Regions from separate parts of the Lysinibacillus sp. F12 genome, predicted to be linked through region 1. Evidence: riboswitches for the same ligand, from Rfam matches in the RefSeq annotation. Region 1 holds a riboswitch; each other region holds the start of a gene.
What was found. A riboswitch is a leader RNA that binds a small molecule or an ion and turns the genes downstream of it on or off. The one in region 1 is predicted to bind S-adenosylmethionine.
Positions count from the first base shown of each region.

Region 2: linked by a shared signal. The riboswitch ahead of AC3CH7_RS02115 (YezD family protein) and the one ahead of AC3CH7_RS09145 (Na+/H+ antiporter NhaC family protein) in region 1 are both predicted to bind S-adenosylmethionine.
Region 3: linked by a shared signal. The riboswitch ahead of AC3CH7_RS21750 (MetQ/NlpA family ABC transporter substrate-binding protein) and the one ahead of AC3CH7_RS09145 (Na+/H+ antiporter NhaC family protein) in region 1 are both predicted to bind S-adenosylmethionine.
Region 4: linked by a shared signal. The riboswitch ahead of AC3CH7_RS14050 (YezD family protein) and the one ahead of AC3CH7_RS09145 (Na+/H+ antiporter NhaC family protein) in region 1 are both predicted to bind S-adenosylmethionine.

Region 1 is NZ_JBYMLP010000002.1:407,120-415,227, reverse strand. It holds gene AC3CH7_RS09150 (DUF3953 domain-containing protein) at 766-999, shown strand; SAM riboswitch class I at 1,125-1,228, shown strand; gene AC3CH7_RS09145 (Na+/H+ antiporter NhaC family protein) at 1,333-2,613, shown strand; gene AC3CH7_RS09140 (VanZ family protein) at 2,829-4,247, opposite strand; gene AC3CH7_RS09135 (DUF554 domain-containing protein) at 4,457-5,128, opposite strand; gene AC3CH7_RS09130 (MerR family transcriptional regulator) at 5,191-6,009, opposite strand; gene AC3CH7_RS09125 (MarR family winged helix-turn-helix transcriptional regulator) at 6,309-6,746, opposite strand; gene AC3CH7_RS09120 (Ohr family peroxiredoxin) at 6,900-7,304, shown strand; gene AC3CH7_RS09115 (nitroreductase family protein) at 7,330-7,956, shown strand; gene AC3CH7_RS09110 (Rrf2 family transcriptional regulator) at 8,024-8,108, opposite strand, start outside.
Region 2 is NZ_JBYMLP010000001.1:380,372-388,479, forward strand. It holds gene AC3CH7_RS02095 (formate--tetrahydrofolate ligase) at 1-1,476, opposite strand, end outside; gene AC3CH7_RS02100 (cold-shock protein) at 1,690-1,890, shown strand; gene AC3CH7_RS02105 (VOC family protein) at 1,995-2,780, opposite strand; gene AC3CH7_RS02110 (flavin reductase family protein) at 2,939-3,424, shown strand; gene AC3CH7_RS02115 (YezD family protein) at 3,508-3,663, opposite strand; SAM riboswitch class I at 3,733-3,828, opposite strand; gene AC3CH7_RS02120 (DUF418 domain-containing protein) at 3,996-5,090, opposite strand; gene AC3CH7_RS02125 (TetR/AcrR family transcriptional regulator) at 5,080-5,676, opposite strand; gene AC3CH7_RS02130 (phosphopantothenoylcysteine decarboxylase domain-containing protein) at 5,779-6,453, opposite strand; gene AC3CH7_RS02135 (LysR family transcriptional regulator) at 6,528-7,406, opposite strand; gene AC3CH7_RS02140 (DMT family transporter) at 7,532-8,108, shown strand, end outside.
Region 3 is NZ_JBYMLP010000007.1:21,029-29,136, forward strand. It holds gene AC3CH7_RS21735 (enoyl-CoA hydratase/isomerase family protein) at 1-333, opposite strand, end outside; gene AC3CH7_RS21740 (methionine ABC transporter permease) at 347-1,009, opposite strand; gene AC3CH7_RS21745 (methionine ABC transporter ATP-binding protein) at 1,002-2,027, opposite strand; gene AC3CH7_RS21750 (MetQ/NlpA family ABC transporter substrate-binding protein) at 2,132-2,962, opposite strand; SAM riboswitch class I at 3,052-3,157, opposite strand; gene AC3CH7_RS21755 (PPC domain-containing DNA-binding protein) at 3,280-3,783, shown strand; gene AC3CH7_RS21760 (pyridoxal phosphate-dependent aminotransferase) at 3,831-4,994, opposite strand; gene AC3CH7_RS21765 (carbon-nitrogen family hydrolase) at 5,091-5,885, shown strand; gene AC3CH7_RS21770 (PucR family transcriptional regulator) at 5,933-7,501, opposite strand; gene AC3CH7_RS21775 (amino acid permease) at 7,735-8,108, shown strand, end outside.
Region 4 is NZ_JBYMLP010000003.1:45,829-53,936, forward strand. It holds gene AC3CH7_RS14015 (Dps family protein) at 1-424, shown strand, start outside; gene AC3CH7_RS14020 (general stress protein) at 619-1,068, shown strand; gene AC3CH7_RS14025 (DMT family transporter) at 1,631-2,530, opposite strand; gene AC3CH7_RS14030 (LysR family transcriptional regulator) at 2,665-3,543, shown strand; gene AC3CH7_RS14035 (phosphopantothenoylcysteine decarboxylase domain-containing protein) at 3,618-4,292, shown strand; gene AC3CH7_RS14040 (TetR/AcrR family transcriptional regulator) at 4,395-4,991, shown strand; gene AC3CH7_RS14045 (DUF418 domain-containing protein) at 4,981-6,075, shown strand; SAM riboswitch class I at 6,243-6,338, shown strand; gene AC3CH7_RS14050 (YezD family protein) at 6,408-6,563, shown strand; gene AC3CH7_RS14055 (flavin reductase family protein) at 6,647-7,132, opposite strand; gene AC3CH7_RS14060 (VOC family protein) at 7,291-8,076, shown strand.

The DNA.
Region 1 (8,108 bases):
AATTAGTAAGATTCACTTTCACAATAAAACCAGGCGCTCTTCTATGAGGAGCATCTGGTTTTTTGTTTTTATCTGAGATTTCAAGAACATTAATTTATGAGGCAAGCTAGCCTTATCTTACAAACGTAGCCATACTTCCAACAAGTTATTTTTTGTTAACCGAATGTCATTAGTTGTGAAAAAGAGGCGAGAGCTGAAATTCCCATGGCCCGTTTTGCCATAAAGGGATAGATTTTTTGAACGAACCGAATTTTACAAATGATTATTTAAATGGGTATTGTTGGATTTTTTAAAATTATAAATCAATTTTTAAATGGTAATAGTTGTCACTATAGAGGTTAGACAAAGGATGCATCAATCGAAAAAATTAATCGGTCTTTTAGTCATTGTATATGTTTGTACATTGTTAGTTTTACCCTCTACAGATGGATTCGTTTCGGAATAATTGATGGAGGTTCTATTATAATTAGCTTTATTTCCTTATTCTTCTTCGGGTAACCATAGCGGTATTAAAGAAGATAAAGATGAACTGGATAAGCATATTGAAGCACACAATGCTAAAATTGGATAGTATGTTTTAATGATTTTAGCTTGTCTAATTTTTTTTGCTTCAGAGGGTGTCTCCAATTTAAATGACATGAAAAATTATCCTTTGTTCTTAGTCGTTGGGTTTACATTGGTCATATCACCTATCATAGAATTTATTTATTCAAAAAAAGTTAGATAACTGACAGTATTTGTTTAAGCAAAAAGGGAGGAATCGTTTTGTTAAAAACAGTACAAATTATTTTATCAACGATAGGCATCACGCTTTCCGTTTATGGACTTATTACATATGAATACCGCCTAAATTTCTTAATGATCCTTTTCCTAGGTTTATTTATGTTAACATTAGGAATTAAAGAGTTTGGGAGAGAGAGAAAATTATATGGTTGTTTTCTAGTTGGCGCATTTATATTTTCGGTATATGTGTCTATACAAAGCTTCATATTAATCTAAAAAGTTGAATTCTGGACCTTAAAGATAGTGCCAAGAAATTTTTTCTAATTAAAAACATGTTGCAATTATGGATGTTTTATTTTAGTATTTTAATATTGTGTCAAAAATATAATATAATATTTTTCTTCTTATCAAGAGAGATGGAGGGACTGGCCCGATGAAATCTCGGCAGCGGAACTATTAAGTTACTGTGCCAAATCCAGCAAGCAATGTCCTTGATAGATAAGAGGAGCGTTTTAACTATAAGGCCTCTTCTTGTTATTTCAAGATGAGGCCTTTTTTATGGTGAACAAACAAAAATAGGGCTGATTTTTAATTTTTGGGAGGTAAACAATGAGGAGAGAGAATCCATGGGCGCTAATCCCATTTGTTGTTTTTATAATTTTATTTATTGGTTCAGGGGTTATGACGGGTGATTTTTATGCCTTCCCTGTTATTGTAGCTATTAGCATTTCGGGAGCTGTGGCTCTAGCGATGAATCGAAAAGAATCGTTTTCACGGAAGGTTGATATTTTTTGCCAAGGTGCTGGAAATTTAAATGTCATGCTGATGGTTATTATTTTTCTATTAGCAGGGGCATTTTCAGAGGTAGCCAAGGGGATGGGGGCCGTAGATTCCACTGTTAACTTTGCATTATCAATTATTCCGCAAAACTTGCTTGTTGTAGGTTTATTCATCATTGCCTGTTTTATCTCTCTATCCATGGGTACGTCAGTGGGGACAATTGTTGCACTGGCGCCCATAGGAGTTGGGATAAGCGATCAGACTGAGCTATCTATTGCTTTAGTGATAGCAGCGGTTATAGGCGGTTCAATGTTTGGTGATAATTTATCTTTTATTTCAGATACTACTATTACTGCCGTTCGTTCACAAGGAGCGCAAATGAAGGACAAATTTAAGGTCAATTTTTGGATTGTATTGCCGGCAGCTATGGTTACGAGCATTATTTTAGGGTTTATGACATCCGGTGGAACAGCTCAAGTAGAGCATTTAAGCTATAATTGGGTAAAAATTGTTCCCTATGTTTTAGTGATTATTTTAGCGTTATCGGGAATGAATGTTTTCCTCGTTCTTGCATTAGGGATTGTCCTCGCCGGTGCAGTTGGCTTAGCAGATGGCAGCTATCACCTAATGAGCCTTATACAAAAAATTGGCGAAGGAATGGAAGGTATGTTTGAAATCGCCTTTCTAGCTATATTAATAGCTGGAATGGTGGAGGTTATTAAATTTAATGGAGGAATTGACTTTTTGCTCCGCCTTGTAACACGCAGGATTAAATCGCAGAAGGGCGCTGAATTAGGTATAGCTGGTCTTGTGGGCCTAACTAATTTATCTACAGCCAATAATACAATTGCTATTTTAATTGCTGGGCCGCTTGCCAAAAATATTGCTGATCAGTATGAGATTGAGCCGAAAAAGTCCGCAAGTATTTTAGATATTTTCTCCTGTACGGTTCAAGGTCTTCTCCCATACGGAGCTCAATTCCTAGTAGCCGCAAGCGTTGCCAAAATATCGCCAGTGAGTATCTTACCATACGCGTTCTATCCTATTCTTATTGGTATTTGTGGTATGATAGCTATTCTCATTGGGTACCCGAAAGAAAAGAAGGCCTAAACTTTTCTTTCAGACTGTAGACAAAAGTCATCGAGAAGTTCACTCTCGATGACTTTTGTCATTTTTAATATTTGAGTAATATACTACCAAACCTAACATGCTCCACTCTTAGGAAGCTGTCTATTTTTTAGGGGATAATTCATTCAAATACGGAGCTCATTACAATGGAAAGCCCGGTTGTCCGTTAATTGGACCCAAATATTCGGAATGAGCTATTACTTTCTTGCCTGAATTAAAGTAAACCAATCGTTGCCGTTGAACTTTCCTGCAACATTGTATATGGGCTGATAGAAACCTTTTGTATCATACATATACGAAAGCTCAATTGAATCAATCTCTATATGGTCTCCGTTTTTTATAATAAGGTCTTCCTCCTGAACGAGCGCATTATACTTTATTTGAGGAAAATCGCCTTCCTTGATCCGTTCATATACCTCTGTAGGAGATAGTATGTTTACCTCTCGTATAAATTGATTTTCATGAAGGCTGTAGGTTAATGAATACACGTGACCATCCGGTTTAAGACCAAGACTAATATCCCCAGTCCAGTAATCTTTATGTACATCGGTGCGGTCTGGTAATGTCCATTCAAATTCACCATTCTCCTGTACAGCAAATTCTGCATCTTGAGGTAGTAAAGAAAGTTCATCCATCAATGATTTCGCCTTATCTTCTTGCCCTACAGCTGAAGTTTGCTCTGGGGTATAATTATTTTCGGTTAACCACCATTGGCCCTCGGAATCATTTGTAATCAATGTATAGGGGACCTCATTTTTATCTTCCAATAAAGTCTCGTCATTGTCCTGGTTATTAGATGTATTCACCTCTAATAATCCTAATTTCTGTTGTAACAGGTCTTTTACGTCATCATTTTTAACGTTTTTCTTAAAGACAGGAGCAACAATTGATGCTGCGCTTAATTCCAATGAAGTGGATACATGAACATCTGACATTTTTGATTTTGTATAAGCGTTTATTGCTAAATGACCAAACTCTTGTTGGGCGTAGACAATGCTCATAACGATAAAAATTAAGCCCATCAATAGGGGGATAGCAAGGTTTCCAATCAGACTTTTCACCTTGACCTTTTTGTGATTGGAAATAGAAACTGCAAGTTTGTATAATTGATAGCCAATAATACCCCCAAGTGAGTTATTGATTAAATCATCAAGCTCAAAAATCCCTGCTCCTGAAAGTGTTTGATATGTTTCAATAGAGGCTGTTGCCCCCACAACTACTAGAAGTAGCCACTTAAACTCTTTACATTTAGCCATAAGTAAAGGCAAGAACATTCCTAATGGCACAAACATTAATATATTAAATAGACAATTTTGGAGATCACGTAAAGAGTATTTTTTCCACGCGTCTATATAACCGCTGAATGGTTGTAGGTTCATCTGCATGTAATGTGAAGTGCCACGACCAATAACTGTTAGCTCTAAAACAAACACAATATATCCGATAAACATTGCGCCAAGAAGAAGCTTCTTTACAGGGATTTGTTTATGGCGATCTGTTCGTCGCCTTTGATAATAAAAGTAATAAAGTGCAATTAGTAAAAACTCAAAGCCAATAATTAGGATGACTGGCAACATCAAAATTTTAATATTGCTCATGATTTCTGCAATTCCCAAGGTGTGATACTCCTTTATCAAATAATATTTTTCAAATGCTACATCTCAGGTGAGAGAATTCTTAGTAATGTCGACTTTTATAGTGTAAATGGAAATTATTAATAATTAGAGAGAATATTTATGAAGATTTCTTAAGAAAAGCGGAAAAGCCCAAGCACGCAATTGTTTTGTGCCTGAGCAAATTAGACATAAGGTTTTTTGATGGCTTTTTAATGTATAAACAAAAACACAATAATAGGGATTATTAATGATGGCAAAAGATTTAAGGTATTACATTTTTTTATACCTAAAATACTTAAACCAGACGCTAATATCAATATACCTCCTATAATCGTCAATTCATTTAGAAGGTCAGTATTGATGGAATTCTCCATTAAACTAGCTATTAAGTAAATGGAGCCTTGCCATAGAAATAATACAATACCTGAAATAGCTATCCCAATACCGAATGTAGTGGCCAAAACAATCGAAGTAATTCCATCCAATATACCGTTCGTAAGCAGATAGGTATAATCTTTCTTTAATGCAGCCTCTATTGGACCTAATATAGATAATGATCCAATACAAAATAATAAAATCGCCGTCGATAATCCGTCAGCTAAATTCCCCTTAGAGTATTTATTTACTAACGTATTAAATTTTGATTCTAAATTAAGTTTTTGACCTAATAATCCGCCTATAGCTAGACTGACAATAAAGAGTACCGGATATTTACTGGCAGGTAAATGTTGAACTAGTGCATTTATACCTATTCCCATCGCTGCTAATCCCATGGCCTGCATGAGGATTTGATGGTATTCATCCTTTATCCCGTTTTTAAAAATACTTCCAACGATGCTTCCGACTATAATCATCATTGTATTAAATATCGTTCCTAACATTTTTCATTCTCCTTTAAAAATTGTTCTTACGTAAAAAAATAAACCCTCCTGTAAGGGGAGGGTCAACATTTTATTGGTATTTGTATTTCTGTCAAGTAATCTTCTTTACTTCCTGAAATGTAATGGTCAATTATTGTTCTTTCAATAGAATCTCCGATTACTTGGAAACCGTGATCTTTAATAAAATTCAGTAAGGATTTATAATGTACAGGAGAATGACTATGATTGCCATTAAAATAAATACAGGCATATTTTCCTGCGGGTAGCGTGGTCAATAAAGGACTTTGCCGATCCTCTTCCTCGACTACAATAAATATAGAGTTGTATTCATGAAACTGGTTATCCAATAGATGGCAACTACTTACGGTTAGGCCAACGCCTCCAATAAATATAGAAGAATTCATATTGGACAAATTCTCTAACTGTCTCAGAGAAACTTCCAATTGTGGTTCAGAACTGATTTTTTCCATTAATCGTACGATTCTTCTCTCTTGTTTTTCCATGATGAAAGGGACTCCCAATGCCTTTATCTCTCGTGCTAATTTAATATCCTTAATTCGAGCTTGGAACCTTCGTTTAATTCGTTCTAGTTCTTGGATTTTTTCCTCGGTTAATCGTTTCTGTTCCTCTAAGAGATGCAAAAAGTCGTCGATATCTCGGTGATCCAAATGTCCTTTAATTTCCTTTAATGAAAAACCTAATTCCTTTAAATAATGTATAGTATTTAATTGCTCAAATTGTTCTGTTGAATAGTATCTATAACCGTTGTTTTTATCTGTGTACATAGGCTTTAATAAATCAATTTCATCATAATATCTAAGGGTTTTTATGGTGGTTTTATGTAGCTTTGCCATTTCTCCAATTGAAAATCTATTCTTCATTTAAAACTTCCTTTAAAAAACGTCCTATTATCATTATAGTACTTGATTTTGTCCATGAACCCAATAAAATTTAGTATTTCATCAGAGCATCCATATGCTGGTGAGTTTGTTTGGACCAAATCCTAGGATACGAACTGCGGGATCAAGGGAGGGGAGATAAGTGAATGTGTTTAACAAATTGCCCATTGAAAAGAACCGTCGTTGGAAGAAAGGAATGTCCAATGACGGTTCTATCTGTTGACTGTATAAAATTATTACCACTAGCATGAATCAAAATTTTTAGGTGATACGATCTTTGCTTAATTTTTGTCTTTCAAGGCCCAATCATTGTGTATGATGTCTTGTAGAACATTTTTCAATTGAATAAATTGCTGTTCTGAAATATTAGATTGCTTCATGACCTGACGTGATACCTCAGGTAGCTTTCGACGAACCTTATTACCTTCCTCTGTTAAATAGATTTGCATTTGTCGTTCATCATCTTTGGAACGTTCACGACAAATGTATCCCTTTGCTTCTAATTTTTTTAGTAATGGTGTTAATGTACCTGAATCTAAAAATAAACGCTGTCCTAATTCTTTCACTGTTATTTGTTCGTTTTCCTCCAAAGCTAAAATGGTAATATAACCCGTATATGTTAAATCATATGGCTTTAATAATGATGTATAGTGTCTAATGATTTCCTTTGATGTGGCATACAAAAGAAAGCATAGTTGATTATCTAAATGATTAGGCATAAAAATCCCCTCTTTATGATGTTCTTCTATTAACATTTATATTAAAAATAAAATTCCTACTTGTCAAACACAATTAAATTGTGTACAATTCAATTTGTAAAAATTAAATTGTTTACAATTTAAAATATGGGATATAGAAAAGGAGTTTTGATGATGAAAGAATTATACTCAACGACTATGATTAATGAGGGTGGGCGTAGTGGTACATCCTATGCAGAGGATCAATCACTATCTTTAAAAATTGCACCCCCAGGTTCAAAATTAGACAATGTGACAAATCCAGAACAATTATTTGCTGCGGGTTATAGTGCCTGCTTTAATAGTGCGTTAGATTTAATTAAACGCCAAAAAAAGCTTAAACATGCCTCAACGATTCAAGTAACCGTTAAGTTAATGGAGCAAGCTACTTTTGATTATGTACTTGCTGTGGACATCGAAGGTCATATTGAAGGGGTAGAGTTGGAAGAGGCACAGCAATTATTAGAGCTAACACATACTGTATGTCCTTATTCAAAAGCGACAATGGGCAATATCAATGTAACAATTAAAGCAGTTTAAATTTTTTGAAAAAGAGGGAAATCATATGTTATCAACTACAACAGTAAAACAAGTTATGCAGGCACGTAAATCTGTTCGTAAATACAATGCGAATACTAAAATATCTCGTGAAACAATCATGCAGCTACTACAAGACGCTACTTCAGCTCCTTCTTCAAGCAATATGCAACCATGGCGATTTATTGTTATTGATGATAAGGAAATACAAAAAAATATTAATTTCTTTTCATTCAATCAAGAGCAAATCGAAACTGCCTCTTCTATTATTGCTGTCATTGGCGATATTGAGATGTATGTAAATGCTGAGGAAATCTATGCAAAAAATGTGGAGTTAGGTTATATGCCAGAAGAGATTGCCAAAAAACTGGCACAGGACGCATTCACAATGTATAGTTCAGCTTCGCCTAAAACATTAGAAAATATCGTCCACTTTGACGCTGGCTTAGTGTCCATGCAAATTATGCTATTGGCGAAAGAAATGGGTTATGATACAGTTCCAATGGGCGGATTTGATAAAGCTAAATTTGCGGAATACATGGAATTACCTGCAAATGAAATACCTATTTTATTATTAGCAATTGGTGAAGCGGCGGCACCTGCTTATGGTTCTTCACGTCTTCCAATTGAACGTCTTGTAAGATTTAATCGATAATGAATAATAAAACAAAGCACAGTCACTAAGAGGCTGTGCTTTGTTTCGGTATTTGTACTTTTGGGAGTTACCTATTTTTCTTGTGGAAGAATTCCTTTGCCATTGCTATGCGTTCACTAGGCAAGGTGCGATTAAGCTCTTCTTCTAACCAT
Region 2 (8,108 bases), on a different contig from region 1:
CGTTTTCGCCATGCAAATCGGCAAAGAATCCCAGCCAAATTTTTCGATTTGAGCCATTTGTTTTTTAGCTTGGTCAGTGAATTGGACATCTTTCCCACCATATACCTTTTGTACAATAGTGCGTACTTTTTCTTCAATGGATTCTGTTACATCATATAATGGTGAGAAGTTGTTTTCTTCTTCCAACACAGCTAGTACTTGTTCAGCTAAGGCTACTCCACCTTTACCGCCCTCTTCCCAGACATTTGTTCGGGCAATACGTACATGGTTTTCTTGGCACCAGTTTAGAACTGCTTCCAGCTCTGCCTCTGTGTCTGTAATGAAACGATTTAATGCAATAATCGGTTCAACACCAAATGTACGTACCGTGTCGACGTGTTTAGCTAAATTTTCAATCCCTTGGAGCAGTGCTTCCACATTTTCACCGACAAGTGATGTTTTTGGAACACCACCGTGCATTTTTAATGCACGAATCGTTGCTACAATCACAACGGCACTTGGCTTAAAGCCTGCTTTACGTGCTTTAATATTCATGAACTTTTCAGCACCTAAATCAGAGCCGAAGCCCGCTTCCGTCACCACAATATCCGCTAGTTTACGAGCAGTTTGTGTCGCCATAATGGAGTTACAGCCGTGGGCAATATTTGCAAATGGACCACCGTGTATAATTGCTGGTGTCCCTTCCAATGTTTGTACTAAGTTTGGCTTAAAGGCATCCTTTAATAATAATGTTAAGGCACCCTCTACCTGTAAATCACGCACAAAGACAGGCTCACGCTCAAAGGTATAGCCAATCACGATGCTAGCGATGCGTTCGCGCAAATCCTCAATACTTGTTGCTAAACAGAACACTGCCATAATTTCCGAGGCAACCGTAATATCAAAGCCATCTTCACGCGGCATGCCCTGAACAGGTCCACCTAATCCCACAATCACTTTACGTAATGAGCGATCATTCAAATCCATCACACGTTTCCAAATAATACGTCGTGGATCAATGTTTAAGACATTCCCTTGGTGGATATGATTATCAATAAATGCAGATAAAGCATTGTTGGCTGTTGTTATCGCATGAAGATCACCAGTGAAGTGTAAGTTAATATCCTCCATTGGTACAACCTGTGCGTAGCCCCCACCAGTTGCGCCACCTTTTACGCCCATTACTGGACCAAGCGAAGGTTCACGTAACGCTACCATCACTTTCTTATTTAATTGATGAAGGGCATCAGCTAGTCCTACAGTCACAGTTGACTTTCCTTCACCTGCTGGGGTTGGACTAATAGCTGACACTAACACAACCTTTGCGTCCTCACCTTGAGCTGTAATTTTTAATGGGTCAATCTTTGCTTTGTAGCGGCCATACTGCTCAAGTGCATCCTCTGGAATACCTGCAGCATGGGCAATTTCCGTAATAGGTTTGATTACTGCTTGACTCGCGATTTCTAAATCTGTTAATGGTTGATTTTTCGTTGTCATTTGGCATCCTACTTTCTATGTTGTTCATTTCCATTATAGTCTTAATTGTGAAAAAAAAGAAAGCCAGATATGCTCGCATTCCGACAATCAATTGACATTTTTGTTCAATTCATGTATGTTCTAAGAGAAAATGCTATTTTTTCACATTTTCTCATTGATAGCACGATTTCTTTAACTTTATTTTACTTTCAAGCGCATTGGAGGCGAATGCTTATGCAACAGGGGATCGTAAAGTGGTTCAATAATGAAAAGGGCTATGGCTTTATTGAATGTGATGATGGAGAAGATGTATTTGTACATTTTACGGGCATCCAGGAGGAAGGCTTCCGTACACTTGAAGAAGGTCAAAAGGTTTCATTTGATGTTGTGGAAGGCAATCGCGGCCCGCAAGCATCAAATGTTGTAAAATTATAAGCTAGGAAACTGAAGGTGGATGAAATATTTAAAAATAGTTCAATCCGCTTTTTGACATGTTTACACATAAAAATCCACTTCAACGATTGAAGTGGATTTTTAATTTATCTATTAATCCAATAAAAAGCACCTGGACAAACTAATGTTTCCTTGGTTCTGTGTGGATCGTTCAATGTTACACCGATAGGCCCTTCTTTTAAATGCCCGAGCGTCATGCTAGATGCTGCCGCTTCCTCATAAAAATCCAAGCGCATATTCGGTAGCTGTAGAGACACAAACTGCTCATGCTGCACAAACTTGGGTAGCTGTAATACCTTCTGCCAAAGCTGCACCGTCTTCTCCACATCCCTGACATAAAACTGAATCGATTCCATGGTAATAGCTTGCGTTTCATCAATCGCGCCACTAGCTTTTAATTGAGCAAGACGTTTCTCATCTTCATCTGCCCATTCAATTAAGAATGGGAAATCCAATGCAAGGTCAGCCCTGCCAAAATGCAATAGCTTCCATTCGATTATCGTGCCATCTGGTCTTGTTCGACTACAAGCATCGGGACCATATACATCAAAGCCCAATGCACGCAATCGTTGACCCTCTTCTTCAATATTTTGGGTGCGCAAGGCAATTCGTGAAAATCCTTGGCGCTCATGATTACGTTTAAACGTATAATGTAGGGAATATGGGTACTGGGCCGCTTGCTCAAATAAATCACGATCATAAATAGCGATTTGTTCAATATAGCTTAAGCCAAAGTAGCTTAGCGTATTGTAAGTCCCCCACATCGTGTGTTGACCACCGTTCACTGTATGGACATTTCGTTTATTGAAGAAAACCTTTATATTTTCCGGAGATTCTACTTGATGTACCAGATGATCAAAATATAAAGTCATGGCAATTCCCCTTTCTTTCCCCCATTAGCTTTACCTAGATGTGTAATTGATTTAATATTTACTTAAGAAAAGGAGTTACTAGCTGGTATGAAAAAAAGTGCAATTTCCCTACTAACTCCGTTAACTAATTTATTACTCACTATAAAGAGGTGATTTGAATGACAGATCATGTAGCTGCTTTTAAATTGGCATTAGGTAACTATCCTACAGGTGTAACGGTTGTTACAGCATGTCATGAAACGAATCCAATTGGCTTAACCGTCAATTCTTTTGCATCTGTTTCCATTGACCCACTACTTATTTTATGGTCACTGGATAAAAAATCTCAGCTCCATCCTTATTTTATGGGTGCTGGAAAATTCGCTGTTAATATTTTAGCGAGTGATCAAGAGCATTTATGTACATTATTTGCAAGTAAAGTCCCAGATCGCTTTGCTCAGGCAAAATGGTCTACTTCATCATTTGGGCTACCGATTTTACATGATACAGCAGCTATTTTACAATGTAAATCATTTCAACAGATAGATGCTGGCGATCATACTATTTTTATTGGGCAAGTACTAGATATTACAAATTCTCAAAAGGAACCGCTTCTCTACCATCGCCGTCATATCGGTCAGATTCCAAAAAGCTTTTATAGCTAATTCTCATAAAAAAAGGGCCACTTGTAAGCAACGGAAACCATGCTTATTGGTGGCCTTTTCACATCGTTCATCTGAAATGATCTTTATTTCTTTTGTGGAAATCTCTGCTTTTCAAGCCTATTAATTTGAACAATTACACCATCCTGAATCGTAATATGCACTTCACCAAATTCAAGATTTTGAATGGCCTTTGCAATAGCCTCTAATTTCTTATCTTCTACCTTTGTCGACTGAGCCATACGATACACCCCTTCTTTCTGATTCTTGTTGTACAAAAGAGGCCAATGCATCAAGCTAATTGATAGCCCCTCCTATCTCTCAGATACATCTGTTGGATTTGGCACCTATTTTTTCGGTTGCCGAGGCTTCATTGGGCCAGGTCCCTCCACCTCTCTCGATAAGAGTACTGCGTTTCTTGAAAATAATTCTATAATTCTGTTATACGATTGTCAATATAAAATATTAGAAAACCTAGCTGAATACTTTGTAATGTGTATTTTAGATTAGAAAACTGCCTATACCTAAAGTATTTTATGCCTAATCAGTAAGAAATAGATGGCTATCTACTAATTTATTTCGAACTCCATTTCCTCATCAAGGATTCAAGTGGACCGCGATGATGTTTAGCTCTCCACCAAACAGAAGTAAACACACATCCTAAAAAGTAACAGCAGGCATACAGCATGGAAAAAGCAAGCGTTTGATTCTCCAGCTTTTGGCAAACAATTAGTATCCCAATCCCTATAAAAACATGGCCAACATAATGGGTTAAAGACATTTGCCCGGTTAAGATGAAAGCTTCAATGACTTTATTTTTACATGTCTCTACAAGATAGATGGAGCCTACAATGAGGACTATAGCCGAAGCCGAATTAGATAGGACATACATCATATTTGGTGGAATCGGTCCCGTATCAAATAAATACAATGCACTCTCTACATCTAATAAATGGATGGTTGTTGTTATCTTAATAAATAATGTTGAAAAAGTCTCAGTCATTATGACTAGCAATAAACCTGTCACTAGTAAGATTTTTCTTATAGTACGATTTGTTAAATCTAATGTGCCGATTAACATCCCCATCAGAAAGAAGCAAATCCAGGGGAATAGTGGGTGATAGCCATTAAACATCAAATTTCTTATAAATCCTGCTGGTGTCCAAAAATCAAGATACTCTAGTAAGACATATGTTGGATGCCAACCAGCAAGGTAATTAAATTGAATTTGAAGCCATTGTGAAAGGATGAGGATAGCACCTATGATGAAGATCATCATTTTCTTGGATTGCGCAATCAGACATGCGGCCACAAACATATACACGCCATAATAATGTAATATATCTCCTGTCCAGCCGATCACATATAATATTAGCCCAATCGTAAATAACAAAAACGACCTTTTCCATAAAGTAAGTCGATTCTGACGAAGAAGCAGTGGGTCCTTAGTCTCTCTAGCCTGACGAGTCATTAAAGCTATCCCTATTCCTGCTAACATGACAAATACAGCGGAAGCACGCCCCTCGAAAAGATTTTGTAAGGTAATCATCCATGCTGAACCATTCGTTGTAGAACCTGTTATGACTCCAAAATTTACAATGAACATCCCTAGCATGGCGAGAGCTCTTGCAAAATCAAGACCTTCAATGCGCCGATTGTTATTGATCATTTTTGTCCCCTTGGATAACGCTATGTACTGCCTCCTTCCAAATAGCTCTATAGTTCAATTGGTTGCCTGTTAACATGAAATTACCGATATTATCATAAACCAGGGCTAGCATCTGTGCCTTTGCTTCTATATGGGGAGTATCCTCTAGCACCCCTAGCTTCACGCCATATCGTAGGACTTCAACAAAGCTTGTTAAAAAGCTAGTTTCTAGCTCCACTAATTGTTTCTTATAGTTTTCATCGCGAGCTGCTAATAGTACATATTGATTAAATATTTTATTAAAATAAGGATCCTTCCCCTGCGCTTCAATAGACTTATAGCCTAGCTCGAGTAATTTCTCCTTGAAATTCGTATGAGAAAGCTCCTTATAATTCACAGCGATATCCTGTTGAATTTCTTTATACAGTGCATCAAATAAGTAAGAAATTAATTGATCCTTTGATTGAAAATAATAGTAAATGGCTGGTTTTGATATACCGACCTCTGCAGCAATCATTGCTAAACTTGTTTTTTCAAACCCTTTAGTTGCAAACATCACATAAGCCACATCTATGATTTTTTGAAAAGTTTGTTCTTTATTCCCCATTATAATCCTCCTTTTTTACCGACCGTTAAGTAAATAATAAATGATACTCCGCTTTTAAACAAGAAAAAACTGTGTAGAAATATTTCTCTACACAGTTCATATTTATTGATTTTGCAAATACAGCATTAAAGCTTCGGCTGTTTTTTGCTTGCCCATTACTTTAGTTGGCTGTCCATCAGCAGGTACAATCCAATGGGGCTCGTCCCCGCCATATAAAGACTGAGAGCTATTGGCTACCATTAATTGAGCATGGGCTGTTTCCATTCGCAGTCGTGCACGTGCTAACAAAAACTCCTCGTCATTGGTTGCTTCTAGCTTAAACCCTACTAACGTCACATTTGGTTGCCAGCCCTTGATTTGTCCTAAGACTTTCGGCGCCTTTTTAAAATGAATAATAGGTGGCTCATCGGAAGGCATTTTCCCTGCTTCCTCCATCAAGTTGCCCGATTGATCATACACTTTATCAATGACCCAATCGGAGCCAGCAGCAGCCATAATCACAATATCAACATGTTCTTGTTGGACAGCATGACGAACTTTTTCTCCTAAATCGTCAATGCCCTCAAATTTAATCAATTTCATTTGATCGTGATTCACTGGAAGCTGTGCAAAATAGCCATGCATATATACTACATTAGCACCAGCAGCGAGTGCCGCCTCCGCTAAATAACAGCCCATTGTCCCTTTTGATAAATTCGTGTGCCCTCGTACACGATCCCATTTTTCAAGTGTTCCCCCACTTGTAATGAGTACGGTTTTACCTTGTAATGTCCCCATCCACTCACCTATTTTCTAAAATATATACACCTACTATTTTACCGTAATGCACGGATAGGCTTCAATAGATTCCATCAGACTGCACTTTTTTGTTCCATCAGCCATGCACTTAAAATCTCCGCAAATTTCTTTGTTACAGGTGATGCATTATGCTTCATGGCAATTCCGATTGTACGGTAGGCACCTTGCTTTAGTGGAATTGCTTTTAATGTAGGCGGCAAATTTTGAATGACCAATTGTGGTAAAATACTGATTCCTAGTTGATGAGAAATCATAGAAACAATACCTACCTCCTCTGAAAGTTCAAAGCGAATATTTGGCTTCACATGATATTGTTCCAACAACACTTTGACATCATTGGTCCCTTTATAGGAAGTCATAATAAAAGGCATATCTTCCAAATCAACAATATCTATCTCTGACTTATTAAATAGTGGGCTTTTATCTGAAACGATACATAATAAGGGATCCTGCTGTAATTCTGTATATTGATATTGCTCAGATTTTTGACCATTTAAAAATCCTGCCTCAATTTCCCCACTAAGTAACCATTGTTCAATTTCGTAATAATCTCCCTCGCGTAATTCCACCTGTATTCCAGGAAACTGATTGTCCATAATCCTAATAATTTCTGGCATCCAATTAGAAGATATACTTGAAATAACGCCAATACGGACGTTTCCTCTTGTCACTCCATGAATATGAGCTGCCTCTTGTTGCAATAATTCCTGTGCGTCTAAAACCTGACGCATTGCCCTTAGCATTGTTTGCCCCTCACTCGTTAGGGTGACACCGGCTCTACTTCGATGTATTAAGGCAAACCCAAATTCTTTTTCTAAACTTGATACGGCATGACTGACAGCAGACTGAGTTAATCCTAGTGCATCTGCTGCTTTTGTAAAGCTTGCGACTTCTGCTACCTTTGTTAAAATCTCATATTTTACTAAGCTCATCGGCATTCCCTCTACATACATGAATTTTTTTAATCCTAATCATTATAAACATTCGTTTTACTAATCTCAATACAACATATATAGTAATTTTTAGTATACAAACTGTTTTAGTACACAGATGGTAGGTGAACATATTGAGTATCCAAGGAAAAGCAAATGTATTGATGGTTATTGTCACAATGTTTTGGGGACTATCTTATACCTTTATGGTCATGGGGCTTGAAACATTGGCTGTTTATAATGTGGTGGCTTTACGTTGTATCATCGCATTTATAGTAGCTGGGCTTATTTTTTATAAACGGATGATAAAAGTAGATGGTAAGACTTTAAAATATGCAGCTATCCAAGGATTTTTATTATTCATTGTGTTCGCATTAAGCTTATTTGGATTACAATCCACTTCCGTTTCAAATGCAGGCTTTATTTTAAGCCTAACTGTTGTACTAGTGCCGATTTTCAGTAGCTTCATTGATAAAAAATTACCTTCCAGAGCCGTGAGCTTTGCGATTATTTGTACCATGATAGGTATTACAGTGTTAACGGCGCAAGGCTCTTTCTCCTTCCATAAAGGAGATTTGTTAGTCGCAATCGCTGCGCTATGTTATTCTATTTATTTACTTTTAAACAGTTCATTTACACGGAATGTGGAGTCCATTTCGTACGGCATTTACCAATTAGGCTTTGCGGGTATTTATGCCCTGA
Region 3 (8,108 bases), on a different contig from region 1:
GCCAATCGCTAAGCCCTGAATCATGGCAATCGTAGGATGTGGAAATTTATAGAGGACATCAATGGCCTTTAAAGCTAGATTATTATAGGCTTTAGCATTATCTGACGCATAGCGGGTATCTAAAAATTCACTAATATCTGCGCCTGAGGAAAAGGCGACTTCATTGACACCCCGTACAATTAATAGCTTGATAGACATATCTGTACGTAACTCTTCTAGCTCGTCTATGATCGCTTGGAACATTGCTCTCGATAAAGAATTCCGTTTGTCGGGACGGTTTAACACTAGCGTTGCGATATAGCCGTTTTTCTCTACATAAATCTCAGTTGCCATGGATATCTTCCTCCTAGTCTTTCTTCAATTTGGCTGAAATGCGATTGCCTATGGATTGTATGCTTTGTACAAGGATGATTAAAATAAACACCGTTGCATACATGACATCTACCTCGTAGCGTAAATGACCATAACGGTAAGCGAGGTCGCCTAAACCACCAGCACCAACCATTCCCGCCATTGCTGTTGCGCCAATCAATCCAATTGTAGCAATCGTTAAGCCTAAAATAATGGATGGGCGTGCTTCACGTAATAATACATGCCAAATGATATGGCGACGTTTAATACCCATGGCTGTGTAGGCTTCGATAACGCCAGAATCAACCTCTAAAAGCGCTGACTCCATCAGTCTTGCAATATAAGGAGCTGTATAAACTACAAGCGGAACAATAACGCCTTTAACACCAATCGTTGTACCGACGATAACCTTTGTAAAAGGTAAAATGAAGAATAGTAAGATGATGAATGGCACTGAACGGATAATATTGATGATTAAATTAAATAATTGATAGAAAAATTTATTTTCAAAGGATTGACCAGGTCGTGTTAAAACAATTAAAAGACCTAAAGGTATACCGATTAGAATGGAAAAGAATAATGAAATTCCGACCATTTGAAATGTTTCGATAATTGCTTTGCCAATAACCTCAGACCAATCATGAAAGAAATTATTCATGGAATTCTCCTCCTAACTCTTCAACAGTAACGCCATTCTCTGCAAAATAGGTTAGCGCTTTTTGAACAATGCTTGGCTCTCCGTTTAAATGCACCACAATATTACCGACAATGCCGTTTTTTAATTCAATAATATTGGCTGTTAGGATGTTTGGTTGTACATCATATACTTTGCTGACTTCAGCTAATAATGGCTTCCCAGTACTTTCCCCAAGAAATGTTAAACGAATGACGCTACCTGAAACATTTAGCTGCTCAATAAGAGAAGGAGTTAAGTTACGCTGTGAAATGGTACTTAAAAACTTTCTTGTAGTAGGGTGTTGGGGCTTTGCAAAGAGCTCAATAGCCGTACCAAATTCAACTACTTTCCCGGCCTCTAGAACAGATACCTCATCACATATTTTCTGAATAACATTCATTTCATGTGTAATCAGTAGGATTGTAATTCCTAATTCACGATTAATTTTTAACAATAGTTCAAGAATGGCCTCTGTCGTTTCAGGATCAAGGGCACTTGTTGCTTCATCACTAAGTAAAATCTCTGGCTCTTGCGCTAGAGCGCGTGCAATTGCGACACGTTGCTTTTGTCCACCTGAAAGCTGATTGGGGTAGCTATCTAGCTTTTCTGTTAAACCTACAATTTCGGCATATTTAGCCACACGATTTTGGACTTCTGTTTCGTTATAACCAAGTAGCTTTAAGGGAACCGCAATATTGTTATAAACTGTTGCTGTCTTTAAGAGATTAAAATGTTGAAAAATCATGCCAATCTTTTGCCGTGTTTGACGTAAGTCATGAAGTGAAAGGGTAGTAATATCCACATTATCAATCAAAACCTTGCCTGCTGAGGGACGCTCTAGTAAATTAACACAACGAATAAGCGTACTTTTACCGGCACCACTATACCCAATTACACCATGAATTTGTCCTTTTTTTACATGAAGATTAATTCCGTCCACTGCCTTAATACTGCCTTTTTTCGTCTTATATTCTTTTGATATATTTTGTAATTGAATCATCAGATTACTTGCTCCTTTCTTAGCTTCTAAAAAGCAAGAATCTGCGCGATTTCCATAGTGGACAATTGGCAGATTCTCAGCCTTATATCAGCTTTTGGCATGTATTACCAGATAGGGATTACAGAACCTTTGAATTCCTCTTCAATGAATTGGCGCACTTCATCAGACTGGTAAGCCTCAACGAATTTTTTAATTGTTGGGTCATTTTCATTTTCAGCACGAACGACAATGTAGTTCACATATGGAGAGTCAGTAGATTCTAAAAGAATAGAGTCCTCTTGTGGATTAATGCCAGCTTCCAGCGCAAAGTTCGTATTAATAGCAGCTACATCTACTTCACTAAGCTGCTTAGGAATTTGTGCGGCTTCTAATTCTATGAATTTTAAATTCTTTTTGTTTTCTTCCACGTCACGAACAGATGCTGTTAAGTCCGCTCCATCTTTTAATTTAATATAGCCTGCCTCTTGTAAAACAAAGAGAGCTCGCGCTCCATTTGTTGGGTCATTCGGTAAGCCAAATGTTGCGCCTTCAGGAACGTCATCCAATGATTTATATTTTTCAGAGTAAATCCCCATAGGATTTAAAATTGTTTTGCCAACTGGTACTAAATCTGTATCGTGATCTTTATTAAAAGTATCGAGGAAAGGTTTATGCTGATAGCTGTTTGCATCAAGATCTCCTTCAGCTAAGGATGTATTGGGTAAAACATAATCAGAAAAAGATTTTAGTTCTACTTCTAGCCCCTTTTCCTTTGCGACTTTAGCAGCTACCTCTGCAATTTGCTCATGAGGTCCTGAAGTGACACCCACGACAATTTTATTTTCATCGATAGCGTCGCTTTTTCCTGTACTATCTTCTTTAGAGCCACAGCCCGCTAGTGCTGCTACTAATGTAAGACTTGCTAAACCTACTAAAAATTTATTTTTCTTCTTCATGAAAACTACCTCCAAAAATTGTTTTATCGGTTTTTTGAAAATAAAAAAACTCTCTTATAAATTAAGAGAGGCTCATGAAAAAAAGTCCTCTCTTATCTATCAAACGAATTTCGTTTGCAGGATTTAGCACCTTCCTTCATAAAAGGAGGTTGCCGAGCTTCATAGGGCCAGTCCCTCAGCTACTCTTGATAAGAGATTCATATTATATTTTTGTATTTCCGATAGAACTAATATAATTTATAGGGTATAGTAAGTCAATAAATATTTTTGAAATTTTTTATATTGTTATAATATTTTGTCGCGAAGGAGGGGGAAGAATGCCAGTAAGAGTTAATTATGGCATAGGTTCATTTGGTAAGGTGATTAGTGCACGTCTTCTCATGGGGACAGACATCATTGAAGGAATAGAGGCACTTTGTGAAGAGAATAATATTGATTCAGCAACCATTATTAGTTGTATTGGTAGTTTTCAAAAAAGTAGCTTTGTTTATTTAGTACCCGATGAAACCTCCCACATTAAAGTTCGATTTAGTGATGTGGTAGAGAAAGAGGGGCCACTCGAGTTTATCCAAGGTTCAGGAGTGGTTTGTAAGCGTGATGCAGGATATGAAACGCATTTCCATGGTTCCATGAGTGATCAATGGGGAGTGGTTTCAGGCGGTCATTTTATAAAGGGCGGAAATATCGTCATAACAGCAGATGTAGTACTGGCAGAAGTGCAAGGCATTCAGCATATCCGTCAGATGGATGATGAAACAGGTCACGTACAATTTTATCCATTAGAACATGTGTTAGATTTTCCAAGGAAAATTGAAAAATAGTAAGTCCTGTAGCTAGTGAAAGCTACAGGACTCTATATGGTTACATGTTAAAATAATTTCAATTGCTCAATTCTTTGGATGGCCTCTCGTAAACGTTCCTCGCTTACAAGCAAGCCAATACGCACATAGCCTTCCCCATATTGACCAAAGCCATTACCTGCGGCTACTGCAATATCAGCTTTGTCGAGCAATATATCGGCGAATTGTTCGCTTGTAAAACCTAATGGGACAGGGAGCCAGGCAAAGAAGGAGCCTTTTGGTGCTGTTACTTGCCAGCCAATTCTATGCGCTTCTTCGATTAGAACATTTCGACGACGCTCATAGGTAGCTCTTAGCTCATCTGCACATTCCTGTGAAGCTGTAAGGGCAATAGCTGCTGCTTGTTGAATAGCTGGAAATTGACTACAAAACAAATGATCCTGAATAAGATTAATCGCAGCAATTAAATCAGCATTACCAACAGCAAAGCCTATACGCCAACCTGCCATATTATAAGTTTTTGATAATGTGTACATTTCGATTCCAACTTCTTTTGCGCCATTGGCCTGTAAAAAGCTAATAGGCTTATTGCCATCAAATCCAATTGCACCATATGCAAAATCATGTGATACGATGATATTATGCTCCTTAGCAAAGCGAACAGTTTCTTCAAAAAATTCAAGTGTTGCTGTACCACCCGTAGGATTATTTGGGTAATTTAAGTACAGTAACTTGGCCTTTTCCTTAACTTCTTTAGGTAGGGCATCATAATCAGGTAAGAAATGATTCTCAGCAAAAAGTGGCAACACTTCAAAATTTACATCACCTAATACAACACCTGATAAGTAGTCTGGATAGCCAGGGTCTGGTAATAGCATTGTATCCCCTGGATTTAACACAGCCAAAGGTAGCTCAACAAGACCAATTTTTGTGCCACCAAGAATCGCTACTTCAGTATCGGGATTAATCTCCACATCATATTCCCGTTTATAAAAGTCGGCAGCCGCTTGACGTAGTTCGGCGATACCACGAAATGGCGAATATTTGTGGTTTTGAGGATTTTCAGCTGCTCCCTGTAATGCTTGAATAATATGAGTAGGCGTAGGCTGGTCGGGATTTCCTTGACCAAGATTAATCACATCGCGTCCTTCTTCCAAGGCATTGTTTACTTTTTGGACAAGCGCCGCAAAAAATTGAGTGGGTAATTGCTGTAGTTTTTTCGAGAATTCCATGCATGATCACCTTTTTCAGAATATAATAATTATTATTAAAGAATATGAAGCAAATAGTATTACTTTTTTTGTTAATTGTCTATAGGAGGAATTATTATGAAAATCGGTTGTATTCAGTTAAACATTGGCTTCGGCAAAGTAGAAGAAAATTTTATACGGGCGGAGGACAAGATTCGTGAAGCAGCAAAACTAGGGGCAGAAATTATTGTGCTACCGGAAATGTGGAATACAGGCTACGCATTGGAGAAACTACCAGAATTGGCGGATGTCAATGGTGAGCGTTCAAAAGTATTTTTAGCTAACTTAGCGAAGGAGCTTAGTGTACATATTGTCGGTGGCTCCGTTTCCACAAAAAAGGACGACAAGTTTTACAATACGATGTATACATTTGATAACAATGGAGTACTTGTTGGGGAATATAGCAAGGCACATCTTTTTCGTTTAATGGACGAGCATCTTTATTTAGAGGCTGGAGATGATATGAATCGATTTGCGCTAGGACCAATTGAAGCGGCTGGTGTCATTTGCTATGATATTCGTTTCCCTGAGTGGTTACGTGCACATGCCCTCCAAGGAGCGAAGGTGCTGTTTGTACCAGCTCAATGGCCGACACCTAGAATTGATCATTGGAAAACATTGCTGCAAGCGCGAGCGATTGAAAACCAATGCTTTGTTATAGCAGTTAACCGTATTTCGAGAAAAGTAGAAAACTTTAATGGGCAATCGATGATTATTCAGCCATGGGGTGAAGTGCTTTGGGTTGGTGCTGAAGACGAGGAAGTTGCAGTAATTGATGTAGATTTCTCCATAGTTGATGAAGTACGTGGAAGAATTCCTGTATACGATGATCGTCGACCAGGACTTTATCAAGATGTTGTGGTGAAAGGATAATGAGATGGCACGTTGAAGGGGAGAGGCCTCTTGAACGTGCCTATTTTTTAACTCTTGTCATCAATTAAGGAGTTTGCAAGGAGCATAAATTCTAGAGTGATGCGATTATGACCCTTCATGAAATTTTCTCCGAGTAAACTTTCAAGCTTTTTTAAGCGGTGATACAGTGTTTGACGAACAATAAACAATTGGTTAGCCGTTTGCTGCTTGGAGCCGTTTGATTGTAAATAGACTTGTAATGTTTCAAGGAGCTTGCTGTTATATTTTTCATCATACTCAATAACTGGCTGTAAATAGTCATTTATAACTTCCTTTAAATTCACCTGCATTTGTAATTTATAGATTAAATGATACAAATGCAAATCGTCGTAAAAGAATGATGAAGCTTGCACCTTGCGGCAAATATATAATGTTTCTAAAGCAGTTTGATAGCTTTTGAAGATATCTTGTACATCTGCAACAACTTTACCAACTGCTATTTGAAACTCTTGAGTTTGCTGTTTTTTATAAAATTCAGTTTTAGGAAGCGAGGTGAAGATGCTATTTAGTATTTCACGAATCGCTCGACAATCTTTGGCATGAAGTAAAATAAAAATGACATAGCTTTTTCTTTCGAATAAAAACGGGATAAAGCCATGCTGTTCAAAGAGATTACGGTAATAAAGTTTACTATAGACAATATCCTCCTGCGCTTTCATGACTGTACTAGGAGTGGCCAAAATAAAGACAACGCCACTAGATTGTGAAAAGTTGGTATAGTGGGAAACGATAAATTTATAGATTTCTTCCTTGGATAGCTTTTGGTCGATCCAATCAGCTAAAATTGAGGCGTCCTCAATATTCTTTTTCTCCTCAATATAGAACTCTCGCATTAATAATTGTGCTAATGCTGTTGCTGTACGGTCTAAAATTAATAATTCAAACTCTGAAAATAGACCATCTTCACGGAATAAGGTTAAATCTGCATAATGCTGATCAAAAATATAGATGGGCTCATGTTTAAATTGCTGAGCATATTTATTCAATGCTAATAATTGCTGACGTTTACTTTTAGTCATATTAGGATATAAGACGGGTTCCCGTCCCTTAATAGAAAACATAATTTGTGTTTTTAATTCGATATACATATTTTGTAAGATGTCTTCCGTATTTTGTCCTAACACCGTATTTTTATTTAAAGTTTGTGAGTAGGATTCTAGTGTCGAAACCATTAAATACTGCTGATTTATAATTTGACTATGTAAATCCTGTGTAATGCGAACAAAAGGAACCGCTTCATGAAAAACAATAATCGGGAACTGATGACGATTTGCAATAGCAAGTATTGCTTCTGGAACTGCTTGAATAGAAGAGCCATACTCAATACAAAGGGCAGCACAATTTTTTTCAATTAAGGATTCAATAAACGTCATAAAATCTTCAATGCCATGTTGAAGACTGATCCCCGTCGTTAACACCAGCTCTTCTCCAACTAAAAAATTATCTACATGGACTATTTCAAGAACATGTGCCCACTTTACGATTCTTAATAACCCCTCATGACCTGCAACTACCTCTGCATTCTGAAAGTATTTATTGTCTAAAACATGAAGTACTTTAAGTTGGAATTGGCTCAATATAGCTCCTCCTTTGGAAACATCTTTTATGACTTTTTTATCTATTATTGCTGTTTACTGTTATTAAATAGCTAGAAAACTAAATAAAGTAATATTTTAAGAATATTTAGTCTATTTTACATTATGTTTAAAACAATTGTATAGAAATTTACAGTTTGTCTATTACTTCAACGATATGAAACATGTAAGATTTTTGTAAGCGATAATCCAATCTAATAAAAGAGGTGTCAGATATGGAGCAACAAACGCATTTACAAAGAGGATTAAAGAAACGGCATATGACGATGATCGCGATAGCGGGTGTAATTGGGGCTGGCTTATTTATGGGCAGTGGCTCAGTCATTAACTTGGCGGGTCCAGGAGCAATTTTGTCGTATATATTTGCAGGAATTATTGTCATCTTAGTGATGCGTATGCTAGGTGAGATGGCGGCTGTCAATCCAACAAGTGGGTCGTTTGCACACTATGCACATGAAGCAATTGGTCCATGGGCAGGCTTTATGATTGGTTGGCTGTATTGGTTTTTCTGGGTCATTGCTATCGCATTAGAGGCAACGGCAGCAGCGGCGATTATTCAATATTGGTATGACGGAATTCCTTTATGGCT
Region 4 (8,108 bases), on a different contig from region 1:
CAAACAATTAAATAAGCTAGTAGCAACATGGTCTGTGCTTTATACAAAGCTGCACAATTATCATTGGTATGTCACAGGGCATGCATTCTTTACACTACATGCAAAATTTGAAGAATTGTATAATGAAACAACGTTAAATTTAGATGAAATTGCAGAACGTATTCTTTCAAAGGATGGCAAGCCTGTGGCGACATTAAAAGAGCATCTAGAGCTTTCCTATGTAGAGGAAGCAACAGGAAATGAGACGACGGAGGAAATGGTAGCAACGACAATTTCGGATTTCCAAAAGCTCATGAAAGCTCTAAATTCTACTATGGCACTGGCAGCAGAGGAAGGGGACGATCGTACAGAGGATTTACTGAATGCGATGTACCAATCTCTTGAAAAGCATACATGGATGTTAAAAGCCTTCTTAGACAAATAAACGGATTAATAGCATTCCCATACTAGGTGGGGATGCTTTTTTTGTAGGGTTTCTTTCCCTATATGACAAAAAGAGAACTTGTATAAAAGCAGAGTAACAATTATTACAGTTTGGTAACGAAGCGACAAAAGGAGTTTGTTTCCTAATCATCAGGGTAATTATTTAGTAAGCCATACAAATAGGAGGAATTGAACATGAACATGAATATGATGAATGAACAAAATCCAAAAATTGAGGTGGCCCATACAAGGGATGAAATGCTTCATATTTTAGAAACTATGCGAACGGAAGGTTTCCATAAAGAGGATATCCATATTATTGCGAAAGATTCCCAGCAGTTGGAGGATGTGAAATGGGATGATGATGTCCACACACATGAGGCTGGTAACTGGGTGGACCAATTTAAATCTTGGTTTACAGGTGATTCAGCTGTAACAGAAGGCTTAAAACGCTTTAATCTTTCCGAAGGGCAAATAGCTTACTATGCTCATCTTGTAGAGCAGGGGAGTATCGTATTATTTGCAGAACGTGATGATGATTATGATACGCTACAATCACAACACCCGGAAACAGCTGCTGAGCAGGAAGAACGTTTAAGACAAGAGCGCATGAATGAGGCTGAGCAACTTAGAAGATTTTTATAAAGGGAAAACAGAGTGATCTACTCTGTAAGATTAAGTACATGTAATTGTACATTAATTCTTATTTAATAGTATTTTATTTATAATGTTACACATTAAATAAAAAAGCACATTACTAAAAACAAATTTTAGTGATGTGCTTTTTATTTTTATTAACTCTTATTTACAATTACTAAGAAAAATATTAAAGAAGAAAAAAGAACGTACGTTCTCGATGAAGGAGAATAATTTTATTGGTTTGAGTATTGTCCAAGCATGTTAGAAGTAAATATCAGTTACAAAAATTTACTTTTCAACACCCTATGTAGATGGAGTACTTTATGTAGAAGTTGATGGGAACGAAGGGGGGCGACTCCTGCGGGAAAAGCGGGAAAGTCGAGAATCCTGGACTGAGCGAAGCGAGGGAAGCAGCTCGACCCCGCCCGCGGAAAGCGTCCGCCCGTAGTGAAAATCAACGGCTTTACTTTATTTCATTGTAAAAGAAAAAAGACTGTAGGCAAACTCTCAAATTTTTTGAGTTTGTCTACAGTCTGAGAAGAGTGATCATTGTGGATCACTCTGCTTTTTAATGAATGACTTTTTCTGGAGCATCCTTTTTAATAAAGCGTAATACATGGAAATGCTCTAATTGGGCAAATAAATTACCAATTAAAATAAAGCTACCACCAATAACTAGTTTCATTGTCAATCCTTCACCGATGAACATCATCGCAAACATTGCTGCAAATATAGGTTCTAAGGAAAAAATAAGACCTGTATGTGTAGCAGAAGTATACTGTTGTGCAACAGTTTGGCCAACGAAACAAAACGCACTACAAATGATGCCAAGTCCTAAAATAGCCATCCAGGATGTCGTATTATTCGGTAAAGCTGGTGTTTCAAATAATAAGGTTAAGATCAGGGCATAAATACCCGCAAAGCCTAATTGGTAAATGCCGTACGAAATGGACTCCACATTCCGTGTAAATGAACTGTTTAAAAGTAAATAAATAGAATAACATAGCGCAGCGATTGCGACTAACAAATCTCCTTTATGGAAGGAGAAAGAGCCTTGCGCCGTTAACACTGTAATACCTATCATGGTACAAATAATCGCAAAGCTCACGGCTCTGGAAGGTAATTTTTTATCAATGAAGCTACTGAAAATCGGCACTAGTACAACAGTTAGGCTTAAAATAAAGCCTGCATTTGAAACGGAAGTGGATTGTAATCCAAATAAGCTTAATGCGAACACAATGAATAATAAAAATCCTTGGATAGCTGCATATTTTAAAGTCTTACCATCTACTTTTATCATCCGTTTATAAAAAATAAGCCCAGCTACTATAAATGCGATGATACAACGTAAAGCCACCACATTATAAACAGCCAATGTTTCAAGCCCCATGACCATAAAGGTATAAGATAGTCCCCAAAACATTGTGACAATAACCATCAATACATTTGCTTTTCCTTGGATACTCAATATGTTCACCTACCATCTGTGTACTAAAACAGTTTGTATACTAAAAATTACTATATATGTTGTATTGAGATTAGTAAAACGAATGTTTATAATGATTAGGATTAAAAAAATTCATGTATGTAGAGGGAATGCCGATGAGCTTAGTAAAATATGAGATTTTAACAAAGGTAGCAGAAGTCGCAAGCTTTACAAAAGCAGCAGATGCACTAGGATTAACTCAGTCTGCTGTCAGTCATGCCGTATCAAGTTTAGAAAAAGAATTTGGGTTTGCCTTAATACATCGAAGTAGAGCCGGTGTCACCCTAACGAGTGAGGGGCAAACAATGCTAAGGGCAATGCGTCAGGTTTTAGACGCACAGGAATTATTGCAACAAGAGGCAGCTCATATTCATGGAGTGACAAGAGGAAACGTCCGTATTGGCGTTATTTCAAGTATATCTTCTAATTGGATGCCAGAAATTATTAGGATTATGGACAATCAGTTTCCTGGAATACAGGTGGAATTACGCGAGGGAGATTATTACGAAATTGAACAATGGTTACTTAGTGGGGAAATTGAGGCAGGATTTTTAAATGGTCAAAAATCTGAGCAATATCAATATACAGAATTACAGCAGGATCCCTTATTATGTATCGTTTCAGATAAAAGCCCACTATTTAATAAGTCAGAGATAGATATTGTTGATTTGGAAGATATGCCTTTTATTATGACTTCCTATAAAGGGACCAATGATGTCAAAGTGTTGTTGGAACAATATCATGTGAAGCCAAATATTCGCTTTGAACTTTCAGAGGAGGTAGGTATTGTTTCTATGATTTCTCATCAACTAGGAATCAGTATTTTACCACAATTGGTCATTCAAAATTTGCCGCCTACATTAAAAGCAATTCCACTAAAGCAAGGTGCCTACCGTACAATCGGAATTGCCATGAAGCATAATGCATCACCTGTAACAAAGAAATTTGCGGAGATTTTAAGTGCATGGCTGATGGAACAAAAAAGTGCAGTCTGATGGAATCTATTGAAGCCTATCCGTGCATTACGGTAAAATAGTAGGTGTATATATTTTAGAAAATAGGTGAGTGGATGGGGACATTACAAGGTAAAACCGTACTCATTACAAGTGGGGGAACACTTGAAAAATGGGATCGTGTACGAGGGCACACGAATTTATCAAAAGGGACAATGGGCTGTTATTTAGCGGAGGCGGCACTCGCTGCTGGTGCTAATGTAGTATATATGCATGGCTATTTTGCACAGCTTCCAGTGAATCACGATCAAATGAAATTGATTAAATTTGAGGGCATTGACGATTTAGGAGAAAAAGTTCGTCATGCTGTCCAACAAGAACATGTTGATATTGTGATTATGGCTGCTGCTGGCTCCGATTGGGTCATTGATAAAGTGTATGATCAATCGGGCAACTTGATGGAGGAAGCAGGGAAAATGCCTTCCGATGAGCCACCTATTATTCATTTTAAAAAGGCGCCGAAAGTCTTAGGACAAATCAAGGGCTGGCAACCAAATGTGACGTTAGTAGGGTTTAAGCTAGAAGCAACCAATGACGAGGAGTTTTTGTTAGCACGTGCACGACTGCGAATGGAAACAGCCCATGCTCAATTAATGGTAGCCAATAGCTCTCAGTCTTTATATGGCGGGGACGAGCCCCATTGGATTGTACCTGCTGATGGACAGCCAACTAAAGTAATGGGCAAGCAAAAAACAGCCGAAGCTTTAATGCTGTATTTGCAAAATCAATAAATATGAACTGTGTAGAGAAATATTTCTACACAGTTTTTTCTTGTTTAAAAGCGGAGTATCATTTATTATTTACTTAACGGTCGGTAAAAAAGGAGGATTATAATGGGGAATAAAGAACAAACTTTTCAAAAAATCATAGATGTGGCTTATGTGATGTTTGCAACTAAAGGGTTTGAAAAAACAAGTTTAGCAATGATTGCTGCAGAGGTCGGTATATCAAAACCAGCCATTTACTATTATTTTCAATCAAAGGATCAATTAATTTCTTACTTATTTGATGCACTGTATAAAGAAATTCAACAGGATATCGCTGTGAATTATAAGGAGCTTTCTCATACGAATTTCAAGGAGAAATTACTCGAGCTAGGCTATAAGTCTATTGAAGCGCAGGGGAAGGATCCTTATTTTAATAAAATATTTAATCAATATGTACTATTAGCAGCTCGCGATGAAAACTATAAGAAACAATTAGTGGAGCTAGAAACTAGCTTTTTAACAAGCTTTGTTGAAGTCCTACGATATGGCGTGAAGCTAGGGGTGCTAGAGGATACTCCCCATATAGAAGCAAAGGCACAGATGCTAGCCCTGGTTTATGATAATATCGGTAATTTCATGTTAACAGGCAACCAATTGAACTATAGAGCTATTTGGAAGGAGGCAGTACATAGCGTTATCCAAGGGGACAAAAATGATCAATAACAATCGGCGCATTGAAGGTCTTGATTTTGCAAGAGCTCTCGCCATGCTAGGGATGTTCATTGTAAATTTTGGAGTCATAACAGGTTCTACAACGAATGGTTCAGCATGGATGATTACCTTACAAAATCTTTTCGAGGGGCGTGCTTCCGCTGTATTTGTCATGTTAGCAGGAATAGGGATAGCTTTAATGACTCGTCAGGCTAGAGAGACTAAGGACCCACTGCTTCTTCGTCAGAATCGACTTACTTTATGGAAAAGGTCGTTTTTGTTATTTACGATTGGGCTAATATTATATGTGATCGGCTGGACAGGAGATATATTACATTATTATGGCGTGTATATGTTTGTGGCCGCATGTCTGATTGCGCAATCCAAGAAAATGATGATCTTCATCATAGGTGCTATCCTCATCCTTTCACAATGGCTTCAAATTCAATTTAATTACCTTGCTGGTTGGCATCCAACATATGTCTTACTAGAGTATCTTGATTTTTGGACACCAGCAGGATTTATAAGAAATTTGATGTTTAATGGCTATCACCCACTATTCCCCTGGATTTGCTTCTTTCTGATGGGGATGTTAATCGGCACATTAGATTTAACAAATCGTACTATAAGAAAAATCTTACTAGTGACAGGTTTATTGCTAGTCATAATGACTGAGACTTTTTCAACATTATTTATTAAGATAACAACAACCATCCATTTATTAGATGTAGAGAGTGCATTGTATTTATTTGATACGGGACCGATTCCACCAAATATGATGTATGTCCTATCTAATTCGGCTTCGGCTATAGTCCTCATTGTAGGCTCCATCTATCTTGTAGAGACATGTAAAAATAAAGTCATTGAAGCTTTCATCTTAACCGGGCAAATGTCTTTAACCCATTATGTTGGCCATGTTTTTATAGGGATTGGGATACTAATTGTTTGCCAAAAGCTGGAGAATCAAACGCTTGCTTTTTCCATGCTGTATGCCTGCTGTTACTTTTTAGGATGTGTGTTTACTTCTGTTTGGTGGAGAGCTAAACATCATCGCGGTCCACTTGAATCCTTGATGAGGAAATGGAGTTCGAAATAAATTAGTAGATAGCCATCTATTTCTTACTGATTAGGCATAAAATACTTTAGGTATAGGCAGTTTTCTAATCTAAAATACACATTACAAAGTATTCAGCTAGGTTTTCTAATATTTTATATTGACAATCGTATAACAGAATTATAGAATTATTTTCAAGAAACGCAGTACTCTTATCGAGAGAGGTGGAGGGACCTGGCCCAATGAAGCCTCGGCAACCGAAAAAATAGGTGCCAAATCCAACAGATGTATCTGAGAGATAGGAGGGGCTATCAATTAGCTTGATGCATTGGCCTCTTTTGTACAACAAGAATCAGAAAGAAGGGGTGTATCGTATGGCTCAGTCGACAAAGGTAGAAGATAAGAAATTAGAGGCTATTGCAAAGGCCATTCAAAATCTTGAATTTGGTGAAGTGCATATTACGATTCAGGATGGTGTAATTGTTCAAATTAATAGGCTTGAAAAGCAGAGATTTCCACAAAAGAAATAAAGATCATTTCAGATGAACGATGTGAAAAGGCCACCAATAAGCATGGTTTCCGTTGCTTACAAGTGGCCCTTTTTTTATGAGAATTAGCTATAAAAGCTTTTTGGAATCTGACCGATATGACGGCGATGGTAGAGAAGCGGTTCCTTTTGAGAATTTGTAATATCTAGTACTTGCCCAATAAAAATAGTATGATCGCCAGCATCTATCTGTTGAAATGATTTACATTGTAAAATAGCTGCTGTATCATGTAAAATCGGTAGCCCAAATGATGAAGTAGACCATTTTGCCTGAGCAAAGCGATCTGGGACTTTACTTGCAAATAATGTACATAAATGCTCTTGATCACTCGCTAAAATATTAACAGCGAATTTTCCAGCACCCATAAAATAAGGATGGAGCTGAGATTTTTTATCCAGTGACCATAAAATAAGTAGTGGGTCAATGGAAACAGATGCAAAAGAATTGACGGTTAAGCCAATTGGATTCGTTTCATGACATGCTGTAACAACCGTTACACCTGTAGGATAGTTACCTAATGCCAATTTAAAAGCAGCTACATGATCTGTCATTCAAATCACCTCTTTATAGTGAGTAATAAATTAGTTAACGGAGTTAGTAGGGAAATTGCACTTTTTTTCATACCAGCTAGTAACTCCTTTTCTTAAGTAAATATTAAATCAATTACACATCTAGGTAAAGCTAATGGGGGAAAGAAAGGGGAATTGCCATGACTTTATATTTTGATCATCTGGTACATCAAGTAGAATCTCCGGAAAATATAAAGGTTTTCTTCAATAAACGAAATGTCCATACAGTGAACGGTGGTCAACACACGATGTGGGGGACTTACAATACGCTAAGCTACTTTGGCTTAAGCTATATTGAACAAATCGCTATTTATGATCGTGATTTATTTGAGCAAGCGGCCCAGTACCCATATTCCCTACATTATACGTTTAAACGTAATCATGAGCGCCAAGGATTTTCACGAATTGCCTTGCGCACCCAAAATATTGAAGAAGAGGGTCAACGATTGCGTGCATTGGGCTTTGATGTATATGGTCCCGATGCTTGTAGTCGAACAAGACCAGATGGCACGATAATCGAATGGAAGCTATTGCATTTTGGCAGGGCTGACCTTGCATTGGATTTCCCATTCTTAATTGAATGGGCAGATGAAGATGAGAAACGTCTTGCTCAATTAAAAGCTAGTGGCGCGATTGATGAAACGCAAGCTATTACCATGGAATCGATTCAGTTTTATGTCAGGGATGTGGAGAAGACGGTGCAGCTTTGGCAGAAGGTATTACAGCTACCCAAGTTTGTGCAGCATGAGCAGTTTGTGTCTCTACAGCTACCGAATATGCGCTTGGATTTTTATGAGGAAGCGGCAGCATCTAGCATGACGCTCGGGCATTTAAAAGAAGGGCCTATCGGTGTAACATTGAACGATCCACACAGAACCAAGGAAACATTAGTTTGTCCAGGTGCTTTTTATTGGATTAATAGATAAATTAAAAATCCACTTCAATCGTTGAAGTGGAT